DNA from 3 places in the Vreelandella sp. 21 genome. Region 2 is predicted to be linked to each of the others. Evidence: predicted binding sites of a transcription regulator. Region 2 holds the regulator's gene; each other region holds the start of a gene.
What was found. Region 2 encodes sigma-54, which starts transcription at its own class of promoters, with help from an activator protein. Its sites were predicted from a motif close to TGGCACNNNNNTTGCTNT; they were not measured.
Positions count from the first base shown of each region.

Region 1 (10,025 bases), 1.9 Mb from region 2:
TGGCCTATCACCACGCCGCCAGCGCTGAGCTGATCCAAAGCAGGCACAACGGTATCACCGTTCCCCCTGGCGATACGCTTGCCTTTCAACAGGCTGCCGTCGCGTTATGCCAGCACCCTGCTGACTACGCCCGTCTAGGTAGAACCGCCCGCCTACGCGCGCTAGAGCAAAGCTGGCCGGGAATCGCAGAGCAGTTCTTACGCTATTTACAAAATGCCCAGGAGACTCACCATGCGTCCGCGTCCGCTTGTCGTATTCGATCGTCTTGATGTCTTTGAATGGCAGCTTTGCCAACGGGTAACACACCTATCGCTTTATCGCCCCTGGCGGCTAACGCTGCAAACGGCAAGTAAGCTAGGAGACTGGCCTGTCTGGGTATTACTAATCGCTGCACAGCCCTGGTTACAGCCTAATGGTGCTTGGCGAATCATGCAGTACAGCGCCATCGCACTGTTCGCAGTCGCTATTTATAAGTTGGTAAAAACGCGGCTGTGTCGCGAACGTCCGTTCATCACCTACCTCGGTGGCGTCCATTGTGGTGAGCCTGCCCGAGACAAATACAGCTTCCCCAGTGGTCACACCATGCATGCGGTGATGTTTAGCGTGTTGGTCGCCGCTCATACCCCCTGGTTGCTACCTATTGTGATTCCCCTTAGTTTACTGATTGCCGTTTCACGGGTGGGGCTTGGGCTACACTATGTCAGTGATGTCATTGCTGGCGCAGCCATGGGCTATGGCTTTGCGCTACTGAGTCTTTATTGGATGGGATAACCCTTTGTGGTTGGCTGCTCAATGCCGTATCAATAAAAGCAAAAAGCCACCAACGTGAACGCAGGTGGCTCTTGGTATTGTCGATTAACTATCTCTATAGTTTTAATTATCTACATATCGGGAGGCATATCGTCATGATCCTCTATGGTGGTCATAAATGATGTCTTGAACATCATATAAAGACCGACTCCCGAAAACCCTAGAAACAGCACAAACATGCATAACATCAACACCATCGCCATAGCGCTTGTCCCTGGAAGTGTGCGGCTGCTACGTTGACGTCTTCTAACCGCTGAATTTTGGTTTACACCAGAGGATAGACCAAAATGTCACGCCCATTGATACAAAAGCTGTCCAGAAAATCTGGAAAAGATAAATATTAATAAAAATCAAAGTGTTAAAAACAATTAATTGACGCAAAAAAACCACCCCGCTTTCACGAGATGGTGATTTTGCATCAATGCTGCTCCCTGGCGGTGATGATCAGCGTTTCCTTACACTGATAAGGGTGAGCAGGCTAGTCCTTTCACATCCTTTTGCTAATATGGCTCCATGCCTTCCCTAATTACCTATTAGCCTGCTCACGCTTGTTTACTCATTGTGGCTAAAATTGCTGCGAAGCGTTTTTTGAGATTAATTTCACTTAAAAATTAGAATCACAACATTACTGCTGTAGTCAGGTTATTGCAGACAACAGGCCAAGCGCCACTTTTAACGCAAAAATATACTACAAACAACACCTTAAAAACAAAAAGCAATACCAAGCTAAGAGACAAACGCCGCTATTTCATGGCTAAAACTGACACATGCGACAAAATCACATGGCCAGCTAGCACTCAAACGATGGGAAATTGATGGCACCAACTGCCTGCAACGATTATTTTTAATGACAGCGTACCTAAAGTCTCTCTACAAGCGCTCAGCTGATGAGGATTCTTTCGATGAAGCGTGCAATGGCGATCAGTTTATTGATGATAGTGACACTTCTGGTAATAAGCGGCTGCAATACTATCCGCGGCGCAGGCGAAGACATTGAGCGCGGCGGCGAAGCTATTCAGCGCTCCGCAGGTAGTTAATGGCTATGATGACCGTATACCTTTCACACGGCCTGGAAAGCGGACCTGGCGCTTTGAAAGTACAAGCGTTAAAAGGGGTTGCTGAGCAGCTAGATAACTGCGAACCCGTGGTCATGGATTACCGTGGTATGAAGGAGCCCCAGGAGCGTTTAGAGCATTTGCTTGCCGTGATTGCCGAGCGAAACGACACGCTTGCTAACTGCGTTATGGCGGGCTCCAGCCTCGGCGGATGGTTAAGTGCAGCGGTGAGTGCTCATGAACCTGTGTTAGGTTGTTTTTTATTAGCCCCTGCTCTTGGCTTGCCAGATTACCCGCAAACCTCTATCACACTGCAAGCGCAACACACGCATATCATTCATGGATGGCGAGACGATGTCGTGCCACCCGGTCCAGTGATTGAACATGCCCGCCGTCAACGGCTTTCGCTACGCATGATTGACGATGACCATCGCCTTCACAACAGCCTCGATACAATACTTTCCGATTTCGAGCAATTTTTAGAGCGGTGTCTTTAAAAGCGGTGTCTTTAAAAGTTACATCTTTTAGAACTGTATTTTTAAAACCGCATTTTTAGAACAACGTGAATCGCACACGCCCTCCAGCTAACAAAGTGTTACAACAAATAGTCGACATACGCCAAACAAAGCTATACAAGTAGTGTACAAGCCATAGGAGAATGCTCATGTTTGGTCTATTTAAGCGCGATCCCAAGAAAAAGCTCCAGCAAGATTACGAGCGTAAATTACAGGCAGCAATGGAAGCTTCACGCAATGGTGACATGAGAGCGAACGCGACATTGACGGAAGAAGCAGAAGCTATTCTGACTGAGATCAATCGCCTTAAAGCAGAAGAACGCTAGGACACAACGCCCATGCGCCATCATTTCATCGCTGCCATGGCTCTAGGCTGGCTACCTTTAGCGGCTCATGCTAGCTGCCCTATTCCCGGCCAGTGGTGGCAATCGCAACATGCTGTTGCTAACAGCGCTGTTTTAGCCCAAGCAATACAGCATCAGGTTGTCCTATTGGGCGAGCAACATGATGCCATTGACCACCACCGTTGGCAGTTGCACACCCTAGCGGGGCTTTACGCGCTGCGTGACGATATGGTTATCGGGTTAGAAATGCTGCCCCGGGAAGCGCAACCCGTGCTCGATGATTGGGTTGCGGGCTTGTTATCCGAAGAAGCGCTGTTGGAGCAGTCCGGCTGGGAGGAGAACTGGGGGTTTGATGCTGACCTTTACTTACCCATTCTCCATTTCGCGCGTGTTCAACAGATTCCTCTGATCGCCCTAAACATTACGCCCGAACTGCGTCAGCGCTTAGCTCGTGACGGCTTCAGCAGCGTGCCTGCCGACCAGCGGCATCATATACCTGCACCGCTACCGCCAAGCGCTGGCTATGAAATGCGCTTAAAAGACGTATTTGATCAGCATGCAATGGATGACGACGACCCCGCTATGCTGAGACGCTTTTTACAGGCCCAACTTAGCTGGGACGTCGCGATGGCTGAAGGGCTGGCTAACGCCGCCGTAGAGGGTAAATTGGCCGTTGGCTTAATGGGTTTAGGCCATGTGATTTATCACGATGGTGTGCCCCACCAACTTGATGGGCTAGGGGTGGATCACACCTTCAGCTTACTGCCCTGGTCAACAGAAACCTGTGAGCCACCCGACCCTGCATTAGCAGATGCTGTTTTTGTACTGCCAGCGGCGGAGTAACCGCTAACAGTTTGGTTGCGAATAGATTGATCGCGAATAGATTGGTCACTAACAGGTTATTCGTTAAAAGAATGGTCAGTTAGGCATCATCTGCCAGCGCAGGCAGCAGCGTTTTCAATTTACGGGTAAGAGTATTGCGCCCCCAGCCGAGTAATTCGGCGGCTTCCCCCTTGCGTCCACCGGTATGTTTCAGTGCCGTTTCAATCAGAATGCGCTCAAAATCCGGCACGGCTTCCTCCAACAGGTGGGTATGGCCTTCCGCCAGGGCGTGGTCAGCCCAATCCCTGAACGCGGAACGCCAATCGCCATAAACGCTACCTTCGGAAGCGTTGACCGAGCGCAGCTCTGGGGGCAAGTCCTCAATGAGAATTTCGCGACCAGAAGCCATTACCGTTAGCCAACGGCAAATATTTTCTAATTGACGAACATTACCCGGCCACGGCAAACGAGTAAGGTGCGCTTCTGCTTCGGGCGTTAACACCTTGATATCTGTGGTCAGCTCTTTGGCAGCTTCCGCTAAGAAATGACGCGTTAAACGCGGAATATCCTCCCGACGTTCGGAAAGGCGCGGCAGATGAACGCGAATCACGTTTAAGCGGTGGAACAAGTCCTCCCGGAACCGCCCATCGTCAACTAACGATTCTAGGTTCTGATGGGTAGCAGCAATAATACGTACATCGACTTTTACAGGCGTATGGCCGCCCACGCGATAGAATTCACCATCCGCTAACACACGTAGCAAACGCGTTTGCGTTTCAGCGGGCATATCACCAATTTCATCGAGAAACAGCGTTCCGCCGTTAGCCTGCTCAAAGCGACCTTGGCGTTGCTGCGCTGCCCCTGTAAACGCGCCCTTCTCATGGCCGAATAGTTCGGACTCAATCAAGTCCCGGGGAATCGCTGCCATGTTCAGCGCAATAAACGGCTTGCCTGCTCGTGGGCTATGTTGATGCAGCGCCTGAGCAACACGCTCTTTACCGGTGCCAGACTCACCGTTAATTAACACCGTGATGTGGGAGTGGGAAAGCCGCCCGATGGCGCGAAACACTTCCTGCATAGCAGGTGCTTCACCAATAATCTCAGCACTCAACCCTTCCGGCACGCTGACCGGGCGCTGACGCTCTCTTGCATGAGCGACCGCACGACGCACCAGCGCCAGCGCTTCGTCCACATCAAAGGGTTTCGGCAGGTATTCAAAGGCACCCCCTTGGTAAGACGCCACGGCACTGTCGAGATCCGAATGCGCGGTCATCACAATCACAGGCAGGTCAGGGTGTGCATCACGCACCCGGGACATTAAATCCAGCCCATCAATGCCGGGCATACGAATGTCAGTCACCAGGACATCCGGTGGATTTTCTAACAGTCGCTCCAGCGCGGTATCGGCGCGTTCAATACACTCTATATCCAGGTCTGGCTGCGCTAAGGCCCGCTCTAATACCCAACGGATGGCGCGGTCATCATCGACAATAACCACTCGTGCTACATCGGTTTGTGTCGCCTCAGTCATGACGCTTCTCCGGTGAAATTAACAACCAATGGAATCAGTAAACGAAATTCGGTATGTCCTGGGCGGGAGTCGCATTCGATCAATCCTTGATGTTGGTGCAAAATCGATTGAGCAATTGATAGCCCCAGGCCGCTACCTTCAGCGCGCCCAGACACCATGGGATAGAAAAGCGTTTCACGTAACGTTTCAGGTATGCCAGGGCCATTATCAATAATCCCCACTTCACTGACTAAACGATGGCGTTCAGCCCCCAGCGTAAATTGGCGGCGTGCGCGGGTGCGCAACATAAGCTCCGGCGAAGGCGTTGCTGCATCACTCATGGCCTGTACCGCGTTACGTGCCACATTCAACACCGCTTGGATCATTTGAGATTCATCGCCAGAAAGATCCGGCAAACTCGGGTCATAATCACGACGGACCTCAACATGCGGATGCTCGGCAATCAGCAGCGCTCGCACCCGCTCTAACACCTTATGGATATTGACCGGCTCATGTTTGACGATGCGATTGGGGCCCAACATGGAGTCGACCAAATCTCGCAGCCGATCCACCTCTTCCACAATAATATGGGTGAATTCACGTAGTGCAGGATCGTCCAGATCGCGCTCCAATAATTGGGCAGCACCGCGAATCCCGCCCAAAGGGTTTTTAACTTCATGAGCCAAGCCCCGCGCCAACACTTTGATTGTCTCTTGCCGTGTGGTCAGCGCTTCTTCCCGGGAAATCTGCATTAGCCGATCACGGGGCTCTACTTCGAGTAATAGTTCATCGGCTGAAAGCGGGGTCACGGTGTAGTCCACCGTTAATGGCTCGCTGTTCAGCGGCGTAATACGTGCTTCGCGTTGGGTATAGGGATGAAAGGCATCTCGCGCTTTAGCGAGGACATCATCAATACTCTCATCGCCCCCTAACAGCGTGTCTAAACTAATGCCCTGCACACGGCTAAAACTCACCGCTAGCAACGCTTCCGCTGCCGGATTCATCCAGCGAACGCGGAGTTCACCGTCTAGCAGTAAGACTGCGGTGGTGAGGTGTTCAAGTAAGCGCTGGTACATGGCGTATCCTGAAGCGTCGCTTTAAAAAATAGCGTTATCGAGCGTATGAAAGAGAAACTGCAAAAAGCGCGCCAATTGACCACTTGCACGGCTAATGAGCAGGGGGCGAGGATGTAGCGAGCCGTTATAGCGCAGTTCTAGCAGTCAGCTTGTCACTTATTGCACCATTATAGTGCACATGACTCATCGTCAATAAAAATACTCACCGCATCAGTGCGGTGCCGCAGACAGCGCTCTCCCCCTTGCAAACAGACCTCTTCAACTCACTATCCAATGGTATAAAAAAACCCCGCCGAAGCGGGGTTTTAGGCCAGTCACACCCGAGGGGGTGGTACTAGCTGCTGTGCTTAGCAATCGCTCTTAACAGCTGTAGTACATATCGAACTCAATCGGGTGAGTGGTCATGCGAATGCGCTCCACTTCTTCCATCTTGAGGTCGATGTATGCATCGATCATATCATCAGTAAACACGCCACCTTCGGTCAAGAACGCGCGGTCTGCATCGAGTGCTTCCAACGCTTGGTCCAGGCTGTTGGCAACGGTCGGTACTGACTTACCTTCTTCAGGCGGCAGGTCGTACAAGTTTTTATCCATGGCATCGCCAGGATGTATCTTATTCTTAATACCGTCGATACCCGCCATCAGCAGAGCTGCGAACGCCAGGTAGGGGTTAGCAGTCGGGTCAGGGAAACGTGTTTCAACACGCTTACCTTTCGGGCTAGCGGTGTACGGAATACGGATAGAGGCAGAACGGTTGCGAGCGCTGTAGGCCAACATAACCGGCGCTTCAAAGCCTGGCACCAAACGCTTATATGAGTTGGTAGACGCGTTAGTGAAGGCGTTCAGAGCACGAGCGTGCTTGATCACACCGCCAATGTAGTAAAGCGCCATTTCAGAAAGCCCAGCGTACTCGTCACCCGCGAACTGGTTCTGACCATCTTTCCAGAACGACTGGTGTACGTGCATACCAGACCCGTTGTCACCAACAAGCGGCTTCGGCATGAACGTAGCGGTTTTGCCGTAAGCGTGAGCCACGTTGTGGATCACGTATTTCATTTCCTGAACTTCGTCAGCTTTCTTCACCAGCGTGTTGAATTTAACGCCGATTTCGTTCTGACCCGCGTTAGCAACCTCGTGGTGGTGAACCTCAACGGTCTGGCCAATCGCTTCCAGGGTGTTACACATTGCACCACGAATGTCGTGGAAGCTATCAACCGGGGGAACCGGGAAGTAGCCGCCTTTAACGCGCGGGCGGTGCCCCAAGTTGCCGCCTTCTACCTGATTACTGGTCGCCCAAGCGCCTTCATCAGAGGTAATTTTGTACATGGAACCCTGAATGTCAGATTTCCAATGGACTTCGTCAAAAATGAAGAACTCAGGCTCAGGGCCAAAGAAGGCGGTGTCGCCCAGACCGGTGGACTGCAGGTAAGCTTCTGCGCGCTTGGCAATAGAACGCGGGTCACGGTCATAGCCCTGCATAGTGGCAGGCTCGATGATATCGCAACGCAGGATCAGGGTAGCGTCTTCGGTGAAGGGGTCGAGGAAACCAGTACCATCTTCAGGGCGAAGAATCATGTCGGATTCGTTGATGCCTTTCCAGCCCTCGATAGAGGAACCATCGAACATCTGACCATTTTCGAAAAACTCTTCGTCCACGTCCCGTGCCGGTACGGTGACGTGCTGCTCTTTACCGCGCGTGTCGGTGAAACGCAGATCTACCCATTTAACATCATGTTCTTCGATTAGCGCGAGAGTCTTGGCTGACATAGTGTCCTCCGGTATGAACGTGGCTTAAGCTTTTGACAGTAAGCTACCGATAAAAGAGTTATTAAACAAACCGGCTATCGTTGTAGCACGCCGAGAGGCATCTGCCTACGACCCGCTAGCCGCTGCCTAATACTAAGCACGGAACATGCCAACCTTGCACCAATATGGCATAAAAAAGCAACAAGCAGTTGTTTTATAAAAGATAAAAAATAAAATACTGTGCTTCTTCATGTAGCATAATGCTCTACGAAAGAACGAACTTAGCCCTAAAAAGGCACTTAGCTCAGAAAAACGCACCAATAAAGACCAACCAGAGGCCCACAAGCACCAACATGGTGCATATAAAGCATCTATTATTTTCCTCATCACTGTAAACTTTAGCTTGATACCAAAAGAAACTCACACCTACAATTGATTACAAACAGATAGATTTAATAACAAACAGGTTTCACAACACAGGAAGCCACTCACATGGGCACGGTCTGCTTTATTGTTGATGCGTCAGTCACAGGTGCCCTTTTACCACGTCACCTGCGCGCTATTCGCCAAACAGCCTTTGCAGACCACACACTTCCCATTATCGTGACCAGCGCCACCACCGATCCACGCATGCAGGACATTGAGCAACGCTACCGCGCACACTTTCTCGTTACCCCTTCTCAGCCACTGGGCGCAAGGATCAATCAAGCAGCATATCTCAGCCAAGCTGATTGGTTACTGATTGCAATGCAGCAACGGCCGCTAGCAGCCAAACTATGGTGTTTACTTTATCCCCAGCTAGACACGTACACGCTGGATGCTTTTTTGATTGGCAGCGAACCACCCCGCTTATCCGAACGATTACTCCAGTGCTTTTTAGGCGCAGGCGTCGCTGTTCCTCCCTACATAGCAATCAGGCGCACGTGGTTAGAACGCTTAGGCGGCTTAGACCCAGAGCTAGATGAAGCAGCGCTTGCTGATTTACTACAGCGCCTTTACGCATGCCCTACCCGTTTACAAACGTTCAGCCTGGAAGCATCAGGGCTTACCCGTGACTCGCCATCAAGGAATAACAAACCCTACCGACCTCCCCCCAACTCGCATACGGATACTTAACGTCTCTTATGACTTAGGATATCTTGCTGGCTAAATGTTCAAACGCTTGCCAAATAGCATTGCTCCCGTCGTCGTAGTGTTAACCATATTATTCAGCACAATCGAGCAAATACCGCCGACGAGAATTAACAGCACGGCATAGATCATAAGCGGCAACCTGGAAGGCCCCACGACAGCATCGGTTAACGCGAAAAACATAGGGTGGGCCAAATAAATACCAAACGAGTACGCATTGATGTAACGCACCCAGCGTGGCGCTTTACGACCTTTTAAGTAATGCATTAACCAAAGTGTAAACAGCACAAAGAAAGGTATTACCCACACTTCTTTTGAAGAAAAAACTATCCAACCAGCGAATGTGAGTGCAACGATCAACACCACAAACCCAATTAGCCAATAGGGCTGCGCTAGCCTTTGCAGCCATTTAGGTTGCTCAAACGGATCGGCCTGAGGGGCCAGCGGGTAATAGCGAACTAACACCAGCGCCAGAAAAAACAGATATATCCACCCCAACGGCGCAATCCATAACAGATATCCAGGCGGCTCAACGTCCAACCAATACGCCAACCCCCAGTATGCCATGCTAACTAAGCACCCACCCCAGAGCCACGGCACAGGATTAAAGCGCCACAACCGGAAGTGGGTATAGCACCAATAAGCCGCGTAAAACTGCATGGCAATAATCAAAAAATAGCCATGCCATCCCGCATAAATAAAATACTCTTTAGCATTGTTTATAAAACCAACAGGGTTATCGCTATTCGCTAACCGCACCCACTCTGCCGTCGAGTAAATAAAGCCGTACACCAAATAAGGCAGCATGACGTATTTAACACGCTGAAGAAGAAAACCAGGCGGTACCTGTTTATCGTATCGAACGGCAAAAACAAACACCGAGATAAACAAAAATATGGGCGTACCCAGCACCAGAGGAAGTCGCATTAGGTCGGTGACTACATTATCAACGCGCTGATTCAAGTGATCCAACCAATGAAACAGGAATACCGCGATACACCCGTAAGCACGCAGCC
Region 1 covers NZ_CP194673.1:243,487-253,511, reverse strand. Annotated here, with positions in the region: gene ACN06F_RS01215 (glycosyltransferase family 4 protein) at 1-269, shown strand, start outside; gene ACN06F_RS01210 (phosphatase PAP2 family protein) at 232-771, shown strand; gene ACN06F_RS01205 (entericidin A/B family lipoprotein) at 1,713-1,847, shown strand; gene ACN06F_RS01200 (YqiA/YcfP family alpha/beta fold hydrolase) at 1,853-2,362, shown strand; gene ACN06F_RS01195 (DUF6435 family protein) at 2,530-2,706, shown strand; gene ACN06F_RS01190 (ChaN family lipoprotein) at 2,719-3,567, shown strand; gene glnG (nitrogen regulation protein NR(I)) at 3,647-5,077, opposite strand; gene glnL (nitrogen regulation protein NR(II)) at 5,074-6,132, opposite strand; gene glnA (glutamate--ammonia ligase) at 6,493-7,899, opposite strand; gene ACN06F_RS01170 (hypothetical protein) at 8,371-8,994, shown strand; gene ACN06F_RS01165 (acyltransferase family protein) at 9,025-10,025, opposite strand, start outside.
Region 1: the regulator sigma-54 is predicted to act here: its motif matches at 8,033-8,050, upstream of glnA (glutamate--ammonia ligase).

Region 2 (10,025 bases):
AAGCGTTTCATACCCAAGATGGCCACGGCCTCAAACTTTTGAAACGCGTCGGAATCCATGTTGCCTTAATTACTGGGCGTGATTCCCCCATGGTCAGCCAACGTGCTGCGTCGTTGGGAATTACCCATGTGTATCAAGGGTGCGAGGATAAACTCACTACGCTACGCGCGCTTTGCCAACGCCTAGACATCACGCTTGAGCAGGTTGCTTATTGTGGTGACGACCTACCAGACCTTGCTCCAATTAAACGTTCTGGCGTAGGCATCACCGTCCCTAATGCTCCTGATTATATGCATACTCACGCTGACTGGATCACCGATCGGCTTGGTGGCCACGGCGCTGTACGTGAAATCTGCGATACCTTATTGATGTCTCAAGGCCATTGGGATGCTGTTTTAGATACGTACCTACACGGCCAATCGTAATGCGCTTTTGGGTTAAAAAACGCATTTGGATAACCATCATGGTGTTTGCCTTAGGTGGCGTACTGGTATGGCTGGATCCACGCGGCCCTCAAGACCAATCAATCGACGCAGAGGCTCGTGCTCAAGAGCCCGGCCATGTACTAGAGAATGCAGAAATTACTCTGTTTGGTGACACCGGAGCCATCCAGCAGTCGCTGACGACGCCACGCTTAGTTCATACCCCTCAAACGGCGATGACAGATGTCCTCTCCCCCAGGGCGACACTATTTGATAGCGAAGAGCGTCAATGGCTAGCGACGGCGGAGACCGGCACCCTAAATACTGACACGCAGGCGCTCACGCTAGCTGGTTCAGCCCAATTACTTGCACCTGATGAGGGCTGGCAGTTGAATACTGAGTTATTACACTATGATGGCATCACCCGTCATGCTTGGAGCGATGCCGAAACCATACTTCAGCAACCGCCCCAGCGCATTGACGCTTCACGTATGGATGTATGGCTGGATGATAGCCAGATCCGCTTAACCAATAACGTGCGCGGCGTTCACCCGCCTGCCACTCGTTCTCAGTAGGAGTCGCGATGAACGTTCTTATTCGCACGGCACTCTTCGTCATTGCGCTACCCATTTCAGCGGCAGCGCTACCGGTTATGGCACAAAGCCAAGCCCCCGTAGAAGTAGAGGCTGACCGTTTAGATCTCGATCAACGCGCAGGCACCGCAGTGTATTCAGGCAACGTCGATATTCGGCAGGGCAATATGCAACTGCGCGGCGATCGCGTTGAGATTCAGCGCAACGATGCTGGCGAGCTATCGCGTGCCATTGCAACCGGTGGACGAGCCTACATACGTAACCAGCTCGAAGACCAAGCTAGCCCAATGGAAGGCTGGGCAAAACGTATTATTTATCATGTTGCCGAGCGTCGGGTAGAGCTCATTGACCAAGCGGAACTGACCCAGCAAGCAGATCGCTTTGAAGGTGGGCGATTAGAGTACTTTATCGACCAAGGTGTGGTTCAGGCGCGTTCTGATGTTAGTGGTGGTGAGCCACAACGTATCCGCATGACTCTTCAGCCGGAACAATAGGAGTGTCCAGTGGCGACCAATAACGCAGAGCCCGCACCTCAAACCACAGCCTCAGAATCAGCATCAGAAACCGCGCCGATAAAAACACTTTATGCCCAACACTTAGCTAAAAGCTATAAACGCCGCCGTGTCGTTAAGGATATTAACCTAGAGATATCTCAAGGCAGCGTGGTAGGGCTACTAGGCCCCAATGGCGCAGGCAAAACGACATCGTTTTATATGATTGTCGGCTTGGTTAAGTCTGATGCGGGAAAGGTTGGCATTGATGAGCTTGATTTAACCCATGCCCCCATGCACGAACGTGCAATGGCTGGTATTGGCTACTTGCCTCAGGAAGCCTCTATTTTTCGCAAACTTACCGTCGCCGACAACATCATGGCAATCCTGGAAACCCGCAAAGAGCTCGATCGTAGCGCCAGGGAGCAGCGCCTTGAGTCGCTACTGGAAGATTTTCACATCACGCACATTCGTGACAACTTCGGCATGAGTCTTTCGGGCGGAGAGCGTAGACGTGTTGAGATTGCCCGCTCCCTCGCGACCGAGCCTGCCTTTATCCTGCTTGATGAGCCGTTTGCCGGCGTTGATCCAATCTCAGTGGGCGATATTAAAACGATCATTCGAGCCCTCAAAAAGCGCCATATCGGCGTGCTGATCACTGATCATAACGTCAGGGAAACACTGGATATTTGCGATATTGCTTACATTGTAGGTGACGGCCATATCATCGCCAGTGGCCCCCCTCAGGAAATTCTCAACAACCAGCGGGTAAGAGACGTTTATTTGGGGGCTGATTTCCGCTTGTAAACAGCCATCTGTAGAAAAAATAGTAGTGGTGGCATACTTATTGCACTTGCACCAAGCCATAACTCGCACTAGGGTGGAGCTTTCTGATTAACGAGCGGTTCTCAGATGGTCATGAAAGCTTCTCTTCAATTGCGTATCGGTACACAGCTGACCATGACACCTCAGCTGCAGCAGGCCATCGCCCTGTTACAGCTATCAACGCTGGACCTCCGTCAAGAAATTCAGCAAGCACTTGATGCCAATCCAATGCTTGAGCAGGAAGATGAGTTCGGCGAACAGGCCGTTAGTGAACACCAGGAAGCTGAATGGTCCGAAAGCATTCCTAACGAACTCTCAACTGACAGTGACTGGTCAGACACTTATCAAGACCTTGGTAGCCATGGTGCCAGCAGCGAGGGGCCTGACTTTGAGCGTCAAGCCGCTGGTCAAAGTTTGCATGGCCACTTACTTTGGCAACTCGCCATGACAGATTTTTCACCACGCGACCACGCCATTGCTGAAAGCCTCATCGATGCACTGGATGCCAACGGCTACCTAACCCAGCCTCTCAATGACATTCGCGAAGGACTTAAAGCCCAAGGGCATGAAGGCCTTAGCCAGCGTGAAGTTGAAACAACCTTGCTTCGTCTTCAACAGTTTGAGCCCACCGGTGTATTTGCTCGCGACCTGCGGGAGTGCTTAATGCTGCAGCTCGCCTCACTACCGGAAGATACACCGCTGCTTATGCCTGCCAAGCGGTTAGTGCGTCAATTTCTGGAAGCGCTTGGTAAGGATGATGTGCGTTTGCTAAAGCGGCGGTTAAGTCTAGATGATGAGCAGCTTGATGATGTCATCCGCTTGATCCGCAGCCTTGATCCTCGCCCAGGAAGTGCCTTTGGCGACACTGATGACAGCTATGTAACGCCAGATTTAGTCGTACGCCATGACCACGAAGGATGGCACCTGGAGCTAAATCCTGAGGCATTGCCGCGCTTGCGCATTCAACCTGACTACGCAAGCCTGATCAAACGGGCTGACAAGAGCCAAGATAACCAATTTTTAAAAGAGCATCTCCAAGAAGCTCGCTGGCTCATCAAGAGCCTTTCAAGTCGAAATGATACGCTACTGCGGGTGGGCCGAGAAATCATAGCTCGCCAGATAGGCTTTCTGGAACACGGCGAAGAAGCCATGAAACCGCTGATTTTAGCCGATATCGCAGACGCCGTAGAAATGCATGAATCCACTATTTCCAGGGTCACCACCCAGAAATACATTCATACTCCGCGCGGAGTGTTTGAGCTCAAATACTTCTTTTCAAGCCAAGTAAGTGGCCAGGACGGCGGTGACAGTCACTCCAGCACCGCCATCCGCGCTCGAATCAAAAAACTGGTGCAAGATGAACCGCCCGGGAAACCTCTCTCAGACAGCCGCCTCGTGGCGCTATTGGAAGAGGGTGGCATTAATGTGGCAAGGCGAACGGTGGCCAAATATCGCGAGTCGATGGGTATACCCTCTTCAAGCGAACGCCGCCGTTTACGCTAATAAAACAGTGCTAACGAACAAAGTCTGTCTAAGGGCTTTGCAATAGCGCAAAAAGGGTTACAATCGAAGAACAGTCCGATGGATAAGGAGCACGTCAATGCAAGTAAATATCACTGGTCATCACGTAGATCTGACTGACGCCTTGCGTGACTATGTAAATGAGAAGCTGGAACGCGTTGAGCGCCATTATGACAATATCACCACCGTACAAGTGACCTTATCTGTTGAAAAGGAGCGCCAGCAAGCTGCCTGCACCCTGCATGCTGCAGGTGCCGATCTACACGCAGAAGCATTAGACAACGATATGTACGCTGCGATTGATGCACTAGCGGACAAAATTGATCGTCAACTCGTTAAACACAAGGAAAAAGCACAAGCTCGCGCCCAAGGCGCTGGCGTGCGTTAACTCAATGACGTTGGAAACTATTCTTCCCCCGGAGCGCGTGCTGTATGACGTCCCCGGGGGCAGCAAAAAAAGGGTGCTGGAATTTTTCAGCACCTTTATTGCGCAAAACACGCCAAGCCTAGATAGCCAAGAAGTCTTCAGCCGCCTGATTGGTCGTGAGCGTTTGGGTAGCACTGGAATAGGCAACGGCGTTGCTATTCCTCACGCCCGTAGCCCTCACTGCAGCTCGCCTATCGCTGGTTTTTTAAAGTTAGCTGAGCCAGTAGATTTCGATGCTATTGATGGCGACCCCGTCGACCTTGTTTTCGTACTTTTAGTGCCCGAAGAGGCGGACGACACGCACTTAGCCTTATTAGGGCAAGTGGCGTCCATCATGAACAACGTTGACACACGTCAGCAGCTTCGTAGAGCGGCTAGCCAACGTGAGCTATTGGACCTTATTACAGCAAAAATTCGTGAACAACCTGTTACCTAAATGGTCCACCGCTAGACACTGCCTACTAGTTTAACGTTTACCTCCATTTTTATTGGCATGCCAAGAGAAACTCTATGCAACTGGTGATCATTAGCGGCCGTTCAGGGTCCGGTAAATCTATCGCCTTACAAGCGTTAGAAGATCTTGGCTATTGTGCCATCGATAATTTGCCCGCCATGTTACTCGGCTCCCTTGTGGATGAGCTTCGCGAGCAAGGGGCACGCCCTCAACTAGCGGTAAGTATCGATGCGCGTAATTTACCAGCTGCGCTAAAGCAGCTGCCAAAAATGCTTGAATCTTTGCGTCAGAAAAGCATTCACTTCCAGGTTATCTATCTAACCACCGATGCGCGAATTCTTCTTGAGAGATACTCAGCCACGCGTCGTCGCCACCCTCTTACGCGTGATAGTGACATGACGCTTGAAGAGGCCATCAATAAAGAAGAAGAAACCCTGCTCGACATCCGTGATCTTGCCGACCTGATGATCGACACATCGCGTCTGTCGGTTCATGACCTGCGCCGCCGAATAACGGATCAGGTTGCCCAACAGCGTGAAGATAGATTAACGCTGACACTAGAGTCATTTGGCTATAAACGTGGCGTCCCACTTGACGCTGATCTCGTCTTTGACGTGCGCTGCTTACCAAATCCCTACTGGGACCCTACGCTGCGCCAATACACTGGGCGTGACGCGAACATCATCAACTTTCTTAAGGGATATCCCGTCGTAGAAGAAATGCGCAATGATATCCAGACATGGTTGGAAAAGTGGCTACCCGCTTACCAAAATAGCCAGCGCAGTTATATGACTATTGCTATTGGCTGTACCGGCGGGCAGCACCGTTCTGTCTATATGGTGGAACAACTGGCACAAATGCTGGTGAAACAAGCGGGAGAGGTTCAACTCCGTCATCGTGAGCTAGGCCTGCAGTACACCCTAAGTGAACAGCAGCCCTCCACATCCGAGCCTTCAACAAACGCGCAATAAGCAACGCCTTTTCTTCACGACCCCACTCGGCTAAAAGGAACCAGAGTGCCAGAAAGAACCTTAACACTCACTAATCAGCGCGGCCTTCATGCTCGTGCAGCGACAAAACTCGTCAAGTGTAGCCAACAGTTTTCGGCCAACATTCACGTTTACAAACAACAGCAAATGGCTGATGCGGCCAACATTATGTCGTTATTGATGCTGGCCGCCCCTTGTGGCACTGAACTTAGAGTCCATGCGGAAGGCGACGACGCCGAACAAGCACTAGAGGCCATTGAAGCACTATTCGACGCACGTTTTGACGAAGAGCACTAACATCAGTGAATACCACTGACATCATTAAAACAGCATCAGCCAACGTGTTAACTGAGCTGTTAGCTAAGGTGTTAGTTACCAGCGACGGTCATTGCATCAATTAGCCAGCTACCCGTGTGAATACTGCCACGGGTATCGATGTCATCACCGACTGCGACCAAGCCAGCAAACATGCTATTCAAATTACTGGCAATAGTGAACTCCTCGATAGGGTGCTGTATTTCACCATTTTCAACCCAAAAGCCGGCAGCACCTCGCGAATAGTCGCCAGTCACGCCGTTAACCCCCTGTCCCATTAGCTCAGTCACCCAAATGCCACGCCCCATCTGCTTCAGCAAATCATCTCGGGGCGTCAGCGGCGCTAACAAACGTAAATTGCGTGCCCCACCTGCATTACCTGTAGATTGCATACCTAAACGCCGCGCACTGTAAGCAGACAGCATATAGCTAGCCACACTACCCTGATCAATAAAGCGATTGTTGCGAGTTTGAACGCCTTCAGCATCAAACGGCGAGCTAGCCGTCGCACCCACCTCCATAGGCCGCTCTTCCAAGCCAAACCAGCTCGGGAATAGCTGGCTACCTAAACGATCACATAAGAAAGAGGATTCGCGATAAAGCGCCCCACCTGCCAACGCCCCCATCAAGTGACCTACTAAGCCGCTGGAAAGTGACGGGTCGAACAGCACCGGAAAGGTACCTGTTGGCGGCCGTTGAGCGCCTAACCGACGTAGCGTGCGTGACGCCGCTTCGCGGCCAACCTCCGCGGGATCTCGAAGCATGGCGGGATTACGTGCCGAGGTATAATCGTAATCGCGCTGCATGCCCTTCTCATCCTGTGCAATCAGCATGCAGGAAAGTGAATGACTACTGCCTTTCTGGGTGCCGAGGAAACCGTGGCTGTTAGCGTAAACTCGCACTCCCTCACCACTGGATAGCGAAGCGCCTTCCGACTGATGAATTCCCGCAACATCACGCCCCGCTTTCTCACATGCCAGCGCCAAATCGATTGCTTCATCAGTCGTCAACGACCATGGATAATGCACTTTAAGGTCAGGTAGGTCAGTTGCCATTAGCGACGCATCTGCTAACCCTGCGGCAGGGTCCTCCCCCGTATAACGGGCAATTGCCAGGGCTTTCTCTACCGTGGCTTTAATTGACGCGCTGCTGGCATCGGTAGACGAGGCGCTGCCCTTGCGCTGCCCAACATATAGCGTAATGGCAATTCCTTGATCACGTGAAAGTTCGACAGTTTCCACCTCTCCAAGACGCACGCTTATCCCAAGGCCTTGATCTACACTAGCGCCGACTTCAGCAGCATCTGCGCCTAATTTTTTTGCCAGCGCAAGCGCCTCTTCAGCACGCCGGGTTAACAGCACCTGCTGGGCCGCTGCATCAAATGCTTGTGCCATTTTGGCCTCCTTTTCGCCTGAATCGCATTGGCGGATCAATGTTGTGGTCGCAGCCTGATATAATGCTGCAAACGAAACTAATTAGTGAGTTCTAGTATGCCTAAGCAACGCCCCGAACCCCTCGATATTGATGAACAAGAAGAGCGCCCTAGTAAGTCTCAGCTCAAGCGGGAAATGCATGCTCTCCAGGCGCTTGGCGAAACGCTTATCGCGATGAAACCAGCCGAGCGCGCAAAATTCCCGCTCTCTGACGACATGTTACGCGCCATAGAAGAAACCTCTCGCATCCGCTCCCATGAAGGCCGCCGTCGCCATATGCAATATGTGGGCAAGCTTATTCGCAAAGAAGACCTTACTGCCATACAGGGTGTCTTCGACGCTATCGAGCAGGAAAAAGAGCAGCGCGATCATGCCTTTCACCGGCTAGAAAAATGGCGCGATCGGTTAGTCGAAGAAGGCGACAGCGCTGTCGATCTATTTATGGCGGAATACCCTAACGCTGACCGTCAGGTAATACGACAACTAGTGCGCAATGCGCGTAAAGAGCGTGAGCAAAGTAAACCACCGACCAGCTCGCGCAAGCTGTTCAAACACTTACGCGATACGCTGGCACTCTAACCCCTATATGTCTCAATGACTGGGCCATAAAGGCTAGTTCATAAGGACCAAGTCATTAAGACCAAGTCATCAAGACCAAGTGATGACAATCAAGTCACGAAGACTGAGTGCCGCCGACCGTCAGCTCATCCAGCTTAAGGGTGGGCTGACCGACGCCTACCGGCACACCCTGCCCCTCTTTGCCGCAGACACCGATACCTGTATCCATTTCCATATCATGGCCAATCATTGAAACACGCCCCATTGCCTCAGGACCGTTGCCAATCAAGGTAGCCCCTTTAACAGGCGCAGTAATTTTGCCATCTTCAATGAGGTAGGCTTCGCTGGCTGAAAAAACGAACTTGCCTGATGTAATATCGACCTGACCACCACCGAAACTGACCGCATAGATACCGCGCTTAACGCTTTTGATAATGTCGGCAGGTTCATCTTGGCCTGCCAGCATGACAGTATTGGTCATACGCGGCATCGGCAAATGGGCAAAAGATTCACGCCGCGCATTACCCGTTGGCGCCATATTCATTAACCGTGCATTAAGCTTATCTTGCATATAGCCAGTTAAAATACCGTCTTCAATCAGCGGCGTGTATTGCCCTGGCGTGCCTTCATCATCCACGCTTAACGAACCACGGCAATCAGCAACGGTAGCATCATCGACGACCGTCACACCTTTCGCCGCAACACGTTTCCCCATCTGCCCTGCAAACGCTGAACTACCCTTACGATTAAAATCGCCTTCAAGCCCGTGGCCCACCGCTTCATGAAGCAAAATACCTGGCCAGCCAGCGCCGAGAACAACCGGCATTTGACCAGCAGGTGCATCGACTGCCTCTAGGTTAACTAAGGCTTGGCGAACAGCCTCTTTCGCATAGCGTTCCGCTACGTTCTCATCTCGCAGCCTGGACATGGAGTAACGACCGCCGCCCCCAGCACCGCCTCGCTCTCGCCGACCATTTTTAGCCGCGATAACACTCACATTAAAACGGACTAATGGGCGGATATCTGCCGCTAAGGTGCCATCACTGGCACGCACTAACACCACTTCATAAGTGCCTGACAATGAGGCGCTCACTTGGCTAATACAGGGGTCAGCTGCACGCGCGATGCGGTCTGCTTCTTTTAACATTGCCACTTTTTCGTCAGCAGTAAGCCCCGCCAACGGATCAAGTCCTGCATAACGACCGGCAGCGCTGACAGCCACTACCGGCTGCCCAGGTAACTGCTTACCACTACGCACAATGCCCGCTGCTGTACGGCCAGTATCCATTAGCGCATCTGCGGTAATTTGATTGGAGTAGGCAAAGCCTGTCTTTTCACCTGCTAAGGAGCGCACACCAACGCCGCCATCAATGTTATAGCTGGCTTCTTTTACTTCACCATCTTCCAACACCCACCCCTCTTGCCAAGTACGCTGGAAGTAGAGATCGGCATAATCAATACCGGCCCCCAGGGCATAAGACAGCCCTGTATCAAGGGCATCCAAATCCAGGCCACTTGGTGTCAACAAAATGGAAACAGCGGTATTTACATCGCTCTTATGTGCGGTCATTAAGGGCCTTCTAGAGTGATCTGCGGCGACGTCCACGGACCTCGCACGCGATAGTGAATAGTGGTTGCTTGATCTAACGCGCTACCAAAAAGCTGGTCCGCTACAAAAAGAGCGCCACCTACAATCGGAGCACCTACGGCTATGGCTGCGAGAGGCAAGCTTTGGCTAATAGGTAGTGTGACGCCTAGTCGCTGATCAAGTTCACGTTGTATAAGATTGACGCTTCCCGTCAGGGTTAGCGTGGTAGATGGCGCTTCAATGGAAAGTGGACCGCGCAGCAGTAATTGACCCGCGGCGACATCTGCCGTGCCATGCACCCGATCAAATGCAGTTCCTTGTCCCGTCACGTCCGAAAAATCGAAACGCAAACGACGCAGTATATTGTCAAAATTAAGCAGACCAACCAAGCGAGCCGGTGTAGATTCCA
Region 2 covers NZ_CP194673.1:2,351,988-2,362,012, forward strand. Annotated here, with positions in the region: gene ACN06F_RS11080 (KdsC family phosphatase) at 1-425, shown strand, start outside; gene lptC (LPS export ABC transporter periplasmic protein LptC) at 425-997, shown strand; gene lptA (lipopolysaccharide transport periplasmic protein LptA) at 1,006-1,509, shown strand; gene lptB (LPS export ABC transporter ATP-binding protein) at 1,588-2,313, shown strand; gene ACN06F_RS11100 (RNA polymerase factor sigma-54) at 2,419-3,834, shown strand; gene hpf (ribosome hibernation-promoting factor, HPF/YfiA family) at 3,932-4,240, shown strand; gene ptsN (PTS IIA-like nitrogen regulatory protein PtsN) at 4,245-4,715, shown strand; gene rapZ (RNase adapter RapZ) at 4,790-5,704, shown strand; gene ACN06F_RS11120 (HPr family phosphocarrier protein) at 5,750-6,019, shown strand; gene pmbA (metalloprotease PmbA) at 6,091-7,431, opposite strand; gene yjgA (ribosome biogenesis factor YjgA) at 7,528-8,049, shown strand; gene tldD (metalloprotease TldD) at 8,144-9,598, opposite strand; gene ACN06F_RS11140 (YhdP family phospholipid transporter) at 9,598-10,025, opposite strand, start outside.

Region 3 (10,025 bases), 1.5 Mb from region 2:
ATCTTCCGTCTGATACCGCAAGGGTCTTGCTGTTCAGCAATGACGTCTTCGGAGAACTTTCCCATGACTCGATTCAATACCAACCAATGGCTAGCGCTTGTGTTGGCGTTAGTGGCGGCTGCCTATCTGGCAATGGCCTGGCAAATCCCCAACTTTCCGCTGCCCCGTCCAGTGGATTCAGACCTATTTCCAAAAGTGTTAGGTGTTTCCCTGCTATTACTGTCGGCGTGCTTGTTTTTTGAGCGTCCTGGTCCTATTGCGGGGGCCGATCAGATTGATCAAGTCGAAACCCAGGGGCCGCTACTGCTAACGCCTTGGGCGCGGGTGATCGTCACCGCCATCGCCATTGCTGCCTATGCATTCCTGCTCGTGCCGTTAGGCTTTGTGCTGGCTTCGACGCTACTGTGTGTTGGCCTAACCGCTTACTACGGCTACCGCCGCCATGGGGTCAATCTGGCAACATCGCTTGGGGTGGTGTTGGCGCTGTATTTGACCATGACGCGGGTAATGGATGTTTACCTACCCACTGGCGTGCTGCCGTTTTAACTAAGCCGCGCTTGCTCACTGTTAGCGGGTTTAAAAGAGAGACACTCCCATGGATGCCTTTAACAATCTAATGTACGGCTTTGGCATCGCGCTTGAGCCTATCAATATCGCTTACGTCTTTGCCGGCGTCTTTGCTGGCACCATTATCGGTATGTTGCCCGGCCTTGGGCCGATCAGCGCGTTGGCGCTGATGATCCCGATTACCTTCGCTATGGAGCCCTCTTCAGGGCTGATCTTGATGGCTGGGGTGTATTACGGCGCTATTTTCGGCGGCTCCACCTCATCTATTTTGCTTAACGCCCCCGGCGTGGCGGGAACGGTTGCGACCTCTTTTGACGGCTATCCGATGGCCAAGCAAGGGTTGGCAGGCAAGGCGCTGGCGATTGCCGCTTACTCCTCCTTTGTTGGCGGTACCATCTCCGTTGTTTTCTTGATGTTGATTGCGCCGCTGCTCTCCAAAGTCGCGGTGAGCTTTGGCCCTGCTGAATACTTCGCGTTGATGGTGCTGGGCTTAACCGCGGTTGTGTCGCTATCCGATAAGTCGCTGGTCAAAGGCTTAATTGCCGCCGTTATCGGGGTAATGATCTCGATCATTGGGATTGATATGCAAACCGGCACCGAGCGCTTTACCTTTGGCTCTATCCACCTGCTCGACGGTGTCGATTTTCTGGTCGTCGCGCTGGGTATCTTCGCGTTAGCCGAAGTGTTCTACATGTTGCTGCGCGGAGGCGGTGGTAAAGAAGCACCGCGTAATGCGATTGGTTCGTTAAAATTGACCCGCAGTGAAGTGAAGCAGATTGCAGGGCCGGTTAGCCGCAGTTCAGTATTGGGCTTCTTTACTGGTGTGCTGCCGGGCGCAGGCGCGACCATCGGCTCGTTTCTTGGCTACAGCATGGAAAAACGCATTGCCAAAGACGGCGATACGTTTGGTAAAGGCAATATCAAAGGCGTTGCTGCGCCAGAAGCGGCAAATAATGCGGCGTGTACCGGTTCGTTTGTACCGCTGTTAACCTTGGGTGTGCCGGGGTCTGGCACCACCGCCGTACTGCTTGGCGCACTGCTGGTGATGGGCGTTAATCCTGGCCCGATGATGCTTGAACAGCGCCCGGATGTGTTCTGGGGCGTGGTCGCCAGTATGTATATCGGCAATATCTTCCTGCTGGTGCTTAACCTGCCGCTGATTCCGCTGATCGCCAAGATTCTCGATCTGCCCAAGCCGTTGCTGCTATCACTGATTTTGATCTTCTGCATGATCGGTGTTTACGGTATGAGCTTCAGCGTGTTCGACCTACTGTTACTGCTTGGTTTTGGCTTGGTTGGCCTAGGGATGCGCTTGTTCGGTTTCCCTGCCGCGCCGCTGATTCTGGCGCTCATTCTAGGCAACATCATGGAAGAGTCCATGCGTCGCGCGCTGCAGATCTCCGGTGGGGATTGGACGACCTTTATCGACAAGCCGATTTCGCTGTCTTTACTGGTCATCGCTGTACTGTCGCTTGGTTTACCGTTGCTGAAAAAGCGCCGCACTAAGCGTTTGAATACTGCGGAATAGAACACAGGTATGCGTGTAAAGCGTCCTAGGGTCTCCTAGGGCGCTTTTTTTTGTGCAAGAAATAGGCGGGATTAATAGGCGTATGCAACAGAAAGCGCACTATTGGTGCGAGGTGTCGTTGTGGTGCATAAACAGCGTGCATTTTTTGGATGCTGGCGCGCCACGATAGTGCGGCCGGTGAAGATGGGGCTGCTTTTTTTAAAACTAACCTTTTGATTTTAAGCTTTTTAGTGTTTCTTTTTGTAGTGTGGCGCAAACCTTGCAACAGCTAGGAGCTAGTGGATGCACCAAGCCCCGTAATAACCGTTCCCACGTTACATAACGGGAGTCCTTGGCCGCGAAGCTCAAATAACGAGCCCCGTTACAAGGGGCGCAAGGAGGTTCAAGTGACCACATTGCAGCGCAAGACACACCCTCGTACTGTTGGCCGTTTCGCTACTGCCTTAATGGCCGCCGCCGTCATGGGGGCCAGTACACAAGCCATTGCCCAGGATGACGACCCGATCAAGGTCGGTATCCTTCACTCACTTTCAGGCACCATGGCGATCAGTGAGACGGTTCTTAAAGACACCGTTGAGATGCTTATTGAGCAGCAAAACGACGCGGGTGGCTTGCTGGGTCGCCAACTTGAAGCAGTTGTTGTCGACCCTGCCTCTAACTGGCCGCTATTTGCCGAGCGTGCAAGAGAGCTATTGGCGCAAGAAGAGGTCGACGTGATCTTCGGCAACTGGACCTCCGTTTCCCGTAAGGCAGTACTGCCGGTAGTGGAAGAGCTTAACGGCCTGTTGTTCTACCCGGTGCAGTATGAAGGTGAAGAGTCCTCGGAAAACGTCTTTTATACCGGTGCCGCCCCCAACCAACAGGCGATTCCTGCGGTTGAGTATCTGATTAATGAAGTCGGCATCGAGCGCTTTGCGCTGGTCGGCACCGACTACGTTTATCCGCGTACCACCAACCGTATTCTCGAAGCGTTCCTCAAAGATGAGCATGGCATCGCTGATGAGGACATCATGATCAACTACACGCCGTTCGGCCATTCAGACTGGCAGAACATCGTGTCAGAAATACGCCGCTTTGGTGAAGAGGGTAAACCCACGGCGGTTATCTCAACGATTAACGGCGATGCCAATGTGCCGTTTTACACCGAACTGTCTAACCAAGGCATTGATGCTGCCGATATTCCAGTCATCGCCTTCTCTGTGGGTGAGCAAGAGCTCACCGGCATCGATACGGGGCCGCTAGTCGGCCACTTGGCGGCCTGGAACTACTTTATGAGCGTCGATACTGATGACAACTACGACTTTATCGACGCTTGGATTGACTACACCGGCGACGAAGAGGCCGTCACCAACGACCCCATGGAAGCGCACTACATTGGTTTTAACATGTGGGCCGAAGCGGTGCGTAAAGCAGGCACTACCGACGTGGATGCGGTAAAAGACGCGATTATCGGTGTCGCTGTGCCTAACCTTTCCGGTGGCTATGCGGCGATGATGCCTAACCATCACATCACCAAACCGGTGCTGATTGGTGAAGTTCAAGACAATGGCCAGTTCGATATCGTCTGGCAAACGCCTTCTACCATAGCGGGCGATGCATGGTCTGACTACTTGCCTGGCTCACGTGACTTGATTGCCGATTGGCGCAAGCCCATGGAGTGCGGCAACTTCAACGTGGTGAATGGCTCGTGTGGCGGCAGCACCGCCGCAGAAGAGGCTGAAGCGGCCCTCGCTGAGTAAGTAAAGCGATATATAGCAGGGAAATGACCGCTGTTAACGCTGTGGTGTAAGGACAGGTTGAAGCGAGGGTCTTTCGCCATGGATGGCGAAAGTAGCGCCCATGGATGGGTTCACAGCGCCCTCGCGGAAACTTGTTCTTGGCACCGTTATCTTCAGTTCCCCCCTTTTTGTTAACCAAAGGAAGAACCCCATGAGGCGTTTCTTTTCCTTAGGGTTGCTGTGTCTGCTGTTGTTAAGCGTCACAGTCACCGCCCAGGCACAAACAAGCGCCACCGTTGAGGCTGATGACGCAGCGGCGCTTGAGCTACTAAACGCGCTGGACGTGCGTTCCTATTCCGCCAAAGGCGAAGCGATCAACGCTATTTTGCAAAGCGATGATGAGCGCGCGCGTGATTGGCTGCAGTCCTTGTTGGATGGTCGCTTGCAGCGCACTGACGACGGCCGCTTTGTGGTGGTGCTCGATAATCAAGGTCGCGATTGGCCAGTTGCAGATGCGCTGACCAATGAACCGCTGGGGGAGATGTCCCGCCGTGACCTGGATCGTATTGGCATTAATAACAATTTACGCAACCAGCTACGCAGCGCTATTGCCGTAGTAGATTTGTATTCGCCAAACGTTGAGCGTCGGCGTACTTCAGCCAGCCGACTACTAGGCGAGGTCGATGAAAAGCTGGCCGAACCGCTCAGTGAACTGATCGCTGAGGAAGAAGATGCCGAGGTAGTACGCAGGCTTACCCAGGCGCTGGCGATTTACCAAGTTGAAAGCGGCGAGCTTGAAGGCGTTGAAACGCTGCGAGGCAGTTTGCATCCACGCGTTCGAGTAGCGCTTAGCCGGGCAGCGAATAGCGATGACCCTATTATTGCCGATGCCGCCAATGAAGCGCTGAGCAGCATTGAGCAGAATCTCAAAATTAACCGTGGCCTGGAAACGCTCTACTTCGGGCTTTCGCTTGGCTCGGTACTGGTGTTGGCGGCGATTGGCCTGGCCATTACCTTTGGCGTGATGGGCGTTATCAATATGGCCCATGGTGAGCTAATCATGCTCGGCGCTTATACCACCTGGATGATGCAGCAACTGTTGCCCGGCCAGCCGGGGCTGGCGCTCATTCTGTCGATCCCCGCAGGCTTTATGGTGGCCGCGCTGGTGGGCATTGCCATTGAACGAGGCGTTATTCAGTTCCTGAAGGGCCGTCCGTTGGAAACCCTACTGGCGACGTTCGGTATCAGCCTGATTTTACAGCAGCTAGTGCGAACGGTGATTTCACCGCTAAACCGTACGGTCATAACGCCCGAATGGATGAGCGGTTCATTAGTGATTAACGATGCGCTGTCGCTGACTCTTAATCGTATGTTTGTACTTGGTTTTGCACTGGTAGTGTTTGCCGCGCTGATGCTGATTATGCGCCGTACGCGGCTAGGGCTTGAAGTGCGCGCAGTGACCCAAAACCGCGCCATGGCACGCTCCATGGGTATCCGCGCCACGCGGGTCGATATTATGACCTTCGCATTAGGGTCTGGCGTCGCTGGTTTGGCAGGCGTTGCGTTATCGCAGCTTACTAACGTCGGCCCCAACCTGGGCCAGAACTACATTATTGATTCGTTCATGGTGGTGGTGTTTGGCGGCGTAGGTAACCTGTGGGGCACGTTGGTGGCCGGGCTTTCCCTGGGCATTATCAACCAAGTGTTGGAGCCCTGGGCAGGCGCCGTGCTGGCCAAAATTATCGTGCTGGTATTTATCATTCTGTTTATTCAAAAACGCCCGCGTGGACTCTTCCCGCAGAAGGGCCGGGCTGCGGAGGGCTAACCTATGATGACGCACTCATCTTCAAGCCAGTTTTGGCTAACCCGCCCGTTTGGCGAACGGGCTACGCAGATCTTTCTTGGGGTGCTGTTTGCCGCACTGCTGCTAGTCACGGTACTGCATTTAGCGGTGCCCCAAGGCCACCCGCTGCACGTCAATGCTTACACCGTGAACCTGTTCGGCAAGTACTTAAGCTACGCGCTGCTGGCAGTGGCGGTGGATTTGGTATGGGGCTATTTGGGCATTTTGAGCTTGGGCCACGGGGCGTTTTTTGCCATTGGCGGTTACGCCATGGGCATGTACCTGATGCGCCAAATCGGTGACCGCGGTACTTATGGCGACCCGGTACTACCGGATTTTATGGTGTTTCTCAGTTGGGACAGCCTGCCCTGGTACTGGCTCGGTTTTGATATGGCCTGGTTTGCGTTTGCCATGGTGCTGTTAGCCCCCGGGTTATTGGCACTGGTATTCGGCTTTTTGGCGTTTCGCTCACGGGTCACTGGAGTGTATCTGTCGATTATTACTCAGGCGCTGACCTTTGCCCTGATGCTGGCATTCTTCCGCAATGAGATGGGCTTTGGTGGCAACAACGGGCTGACTGATTTCCGCGAGTTGCTGGGCTTCAACCTGCGCAGTAACGACACTCGCTTAGGGCTGTTTATTGCCACCGGCGTTGCGTTGGCACTGGGTTATATCCTGTGTCGGGCGATTGTTACCAGCAAGCTAGGTCGGGTGTGTGTGGCAACCCGGGACGCCGAAGCCCGCACGCGGTTTATTGGCTATCGGGTCGAACGCTTCCAGCTATTTGTATTCGTGGTTTCCGCCATGTTGGCAGGCTTGGCTGGCGCGCTTTATGTCCCTCAGGTAGGGATTATCAACCCCAGTGAGTTCTCACCGATTTTCTCGATTGAAATTGTGCTGTGGGTGGCACTGGGTGGCCGCGCCACGCTTTATGGAGCGGTTATCGGGGCGATCTTAGTGAACTACGCCAAAACAATTTTCACGGGCGTGATGCCGGATGCATGGCTGTTTGCCCTGGGCGCGATGTTTGTCTTGGTCACCGTGTTGCTACCCAAAGGCGTGGCGGGGTTATTGCTCCACCTAAAACGCCGCAAAAAATCCGCTACCTTGCCGACGGAGGCTACCGCATGAGCTTGTTGCAATCGCTAACCACGCGGGATCGGGTATTTGATTTTATGGCTCCTCAGGCATCACCGGTGGATGTGCGTCATGGCCCGATTCTGTATATGGAAGATGTCACGGTGAGCTTCGATGGCTTCAAGGCAATCAATAACTTAAACCTGACTATTGATGACGGTGAACTGCGCTGCATTATCGGCCCCAACGGGGCCGGTAAAACCACCATGATGGACATCATTACTGGCAAAACGCGCCCCAACGCAGGCAGCGTGTGGTTTGGTAGCCGTCATAACCTGTTGCAAATGAATGAGCCGGATATCGCCAGCTTAGGGATTGGTCGTAAGTTCCAAAAGCCCACGGTATTTGAAGCGCTGAGCGTGTTTGAAAACCTGGAGCTGGCGATGGCCGCCGACAAGCATATTTTCCCCACGCTGACTGCCCGCATGACTGGTGAAATTAAAGACCGTATCAATGAGGTGCTTGAAACGATTGGCCTGACCGAGCTGCGCTACCAGCCAGCAGGGATTCTTTCCCACGGCCAAAAGCAGTGGCTGGAAATTGGCATGCTGTTAATGCAGCGCCCGCGTTTACTGCTGGTAGATGAACCGGTTGCCGGGATGACGGAACAGGAGATGGAGCGCACCGCAGAGCTGCTGACGGGCCTGGCGGGTAAGCAGTCGGTGGTTGTGGTAGAGCACGACATGGGTTTTGTGCGCTCCATCGCCCGTAAAGTGACCGTGTTGCACCAAGGCAGCGTGCTGGCGGAAGGCAGTATGGATCAGGTTTCAAGCGACCCCAAGGTGGTTGAGGTGTATCTGGGTGCGGACGACGAGGAGGCTGCCTAATGCTGGCGATTGAAAAACTCAACCAGTTTTACGGGGAAAGCCACACCTTGTGGGATTTAGACCTTGATGTGCCTGAAGGCCAGTGTACTTGCGTGATGGGCCGCAACGGGGTAGGTAAAACCACCTTAATGAAAGCCATTATGGGCGAAGTGGCGGTGACAAGTGGCCAACTGCGCTACCAGGGCGCTGGCGGCGAGATTGAGCTGACCAAAAAAGCCGTGGAAGCGCGCTCTCGCTTGGGCATTGGCTTTGTCCCCCAGGGACGGCAGATTTTTCCGCTGCTCACCGTGGAAGAAAATCTACGCACCGGCTTGGCAGCGCGCCGTGATGGGCTGAAAAAAATCCCCGAGCGTATCTATGAACTGTTCCCGGTTTTAAAAGAGATGAAGCATCGCCGTGGCGGTGATTTATCCGGTGGGCAACAGCAGCAGCTCGCCATCGGTCGCGCGCTGGTAATAGAACCCAAACTGCTGATTTTGGATGAGCCAGGGGAAGGTATTCAGCCCAATATTGTGGCGCAAATCGGTCAGGTCATTCGCCAACTGATCAAGGAAGATGGCTTAACGGTACTGCTGGTCGAGCAGAAGCTGCCCTTTGCCCGCAAGTACGCCGACCGCTTTGTGATTATGGATCGCGGCCGTCCAGTGGCCAAAGGCGAGATCGCGGAGCTTTCTAACGAACTGATCAAACAGCACTTGACCGTTTAAGTTATCCACACCCGGTTGCCTCAACCAAGCAAAGCGCCCGCCATCAGGCGGGCGCTTTGCTTATGCAGCGGAGAAACCGGCGTTCACAGATTGACAGGCGGCTCCACCGGCGACTGACGGTCGCGGCGGCGCTTGAGAAGCTGCGTGGCGAGGCCATAGCGCGGGCCCAACAGAAAGGCGAGTATCAGGAATACGCCGGTCATGACGGCCATCATGCCGCCGATAGAAACGTTTAGGTAGACGGCGAGATAATAGCCGGAAATGCTTGAGGCAATGGAGATGAGTGCGCCGATGATAAACATCATCCACAGGCGGTCGGTGAGTAGGTAGGCGGCTGAGGCGGGCACAATGGCAAAGGCGATAAACAGCACCGCACCCACCGCATCAAAGGCTGCAACGGCAGTGGAGCTGGTGAGCATCAGTAGCACGTAGAACAGGATGGTTGGCATAAAACCGAAGGTTTTTGCCAGCGCCGGGTCGAAGGTGGCAAGTTTCAGCTCTTTGTAGAACAGGCCGATAAAAGCGTAGTTAAGCAGCGTCATGATGCTCATCGAGACGAGCGCCTGGGGAATGGGCAGGCCAAACAGGTCGATGGTATCCAGCCAGACAAAGCCGATCTCGCCAAGCAGCACGGTGTGGGTGTCGATATGTACATCGTTGGCGTAGACATTGAGTAACAGCACGCCGATGGAGAAGAGCGCGGGGAAAACCAGACCGATGGCGGCATCCTGTTTTACTCGCTTGGTGTTGGCCAGTGCTTCGGTGAGCAACACGGTTAATAGCCCGGTTAATGCGGCGCCTATTAGCTGCACGGGCCCGCTCTGCTGTTTGGTCAGCAGCCAGACAATCACAATGCCAAACACAATTGAGTGGCTAATCGCATCAGTGAGCATACTGTTGCCGCGCAGCACAAGGAAGGTACCCACCGCCGAGGAGGCAATGCCCACCATGGCGCCTACTAGAATAATAGGCAGGGCCGTGTCGGTCAGTAATTCAGCAATCATGTCACGACCTCTTCGAAGGTGGCGACCACCTGTTTCGCTGCCTTTTCTCCCCGCGACGTTAGCGCCCATCCGGTTCCGCCATCAGGAGAGCGTATAAGGTAGCCTTGGCGCTTAAGTTGACTCAACACCCTGCGCACGCCGAATGTTGTGCGGTAGTGTTGTGAAGCGGAGGGATGCTTGTAAAGCGCGTAGAGCAATTGCTGCTTCTGCAATGCTTCTTTTTGGCGGTAATGCTTGATGAAGCCCCATAGCAGGCCCCGGCCGGGGGCAAGCGCCAGTGAGATGATTACAATAGCCGTTGCGGTGAGAATCACCAGCGGGCCGGTCGCAAGTCCTCGGGATAGAGTGCTGATGGTTGCTCCCGAGACCCCACTGACAATACCGATACCAGCGGCAATCACCAGCATCCCTCCCAGATGACGGCTCCACTGCCGGGCCGCTGCTGCTGGCGCCACGATCATGGCGGCCATTAATATCACGCCTACCATTTGCAAGCCGACCACCACGGCGAGCGCCACCATGGCGGTAAGTGCGGCTTCGATGGCGTTGACGGGCATGCCGAGCGAGCGGGCGTACTGCCCATCAAAAGTGACCAACTTGGCCTGTTTCCAGAAGACAGCGAGCAGCGTGAGTGTGACAAGGGTGATGCTGCCCATTATCCAGAGATCCGAACGCAGCGTAGCGGCGGCCTGGC
Region 3 covers NZ_CP194673.1:3,816,152-3,826,176, reverse strand. Annotated here, with positions in the region: gene ACN06F_RS17295 (tripartite tricarboxylate transporter TctB family protein) at 64-546, shown strand; gene ACN06F_RS17290 (tripartite tricarboxylate transporter permease) at 596-2,095, shown strand; gene urtA (urea ABC transporter substrate-binding protein) at 2,482-3,834, shown strand; gene urtB (urea ABC transporter permease subunit UrtB) at 4,025-5,638, shown strand; gene urtC (urea ABC transporter permease subunit UrtC) at 5,642-6,787, shown strand; gene urtD (urea ABC transporter ATP-binding protein UrtD) at 6,784-7,620, shown strand; gene urtE (urea ABC transporter ATP-binding subunit UrtE) at 7,620-8,327, shown strand; gene ACN06F_RS17260 (metal ABC transporter permease) at 8,411-9,331, opposite strand; gene ACN06F_RS17255 (metal ABC transporter permease) at 9,328-10,025, opposite strand, start outside.
Region 3: the regulator sigma-54 is predicted to act here: its motif matches at 2,344-2,361, upstream of urtA (urea ABC transporter substrate-binding protein).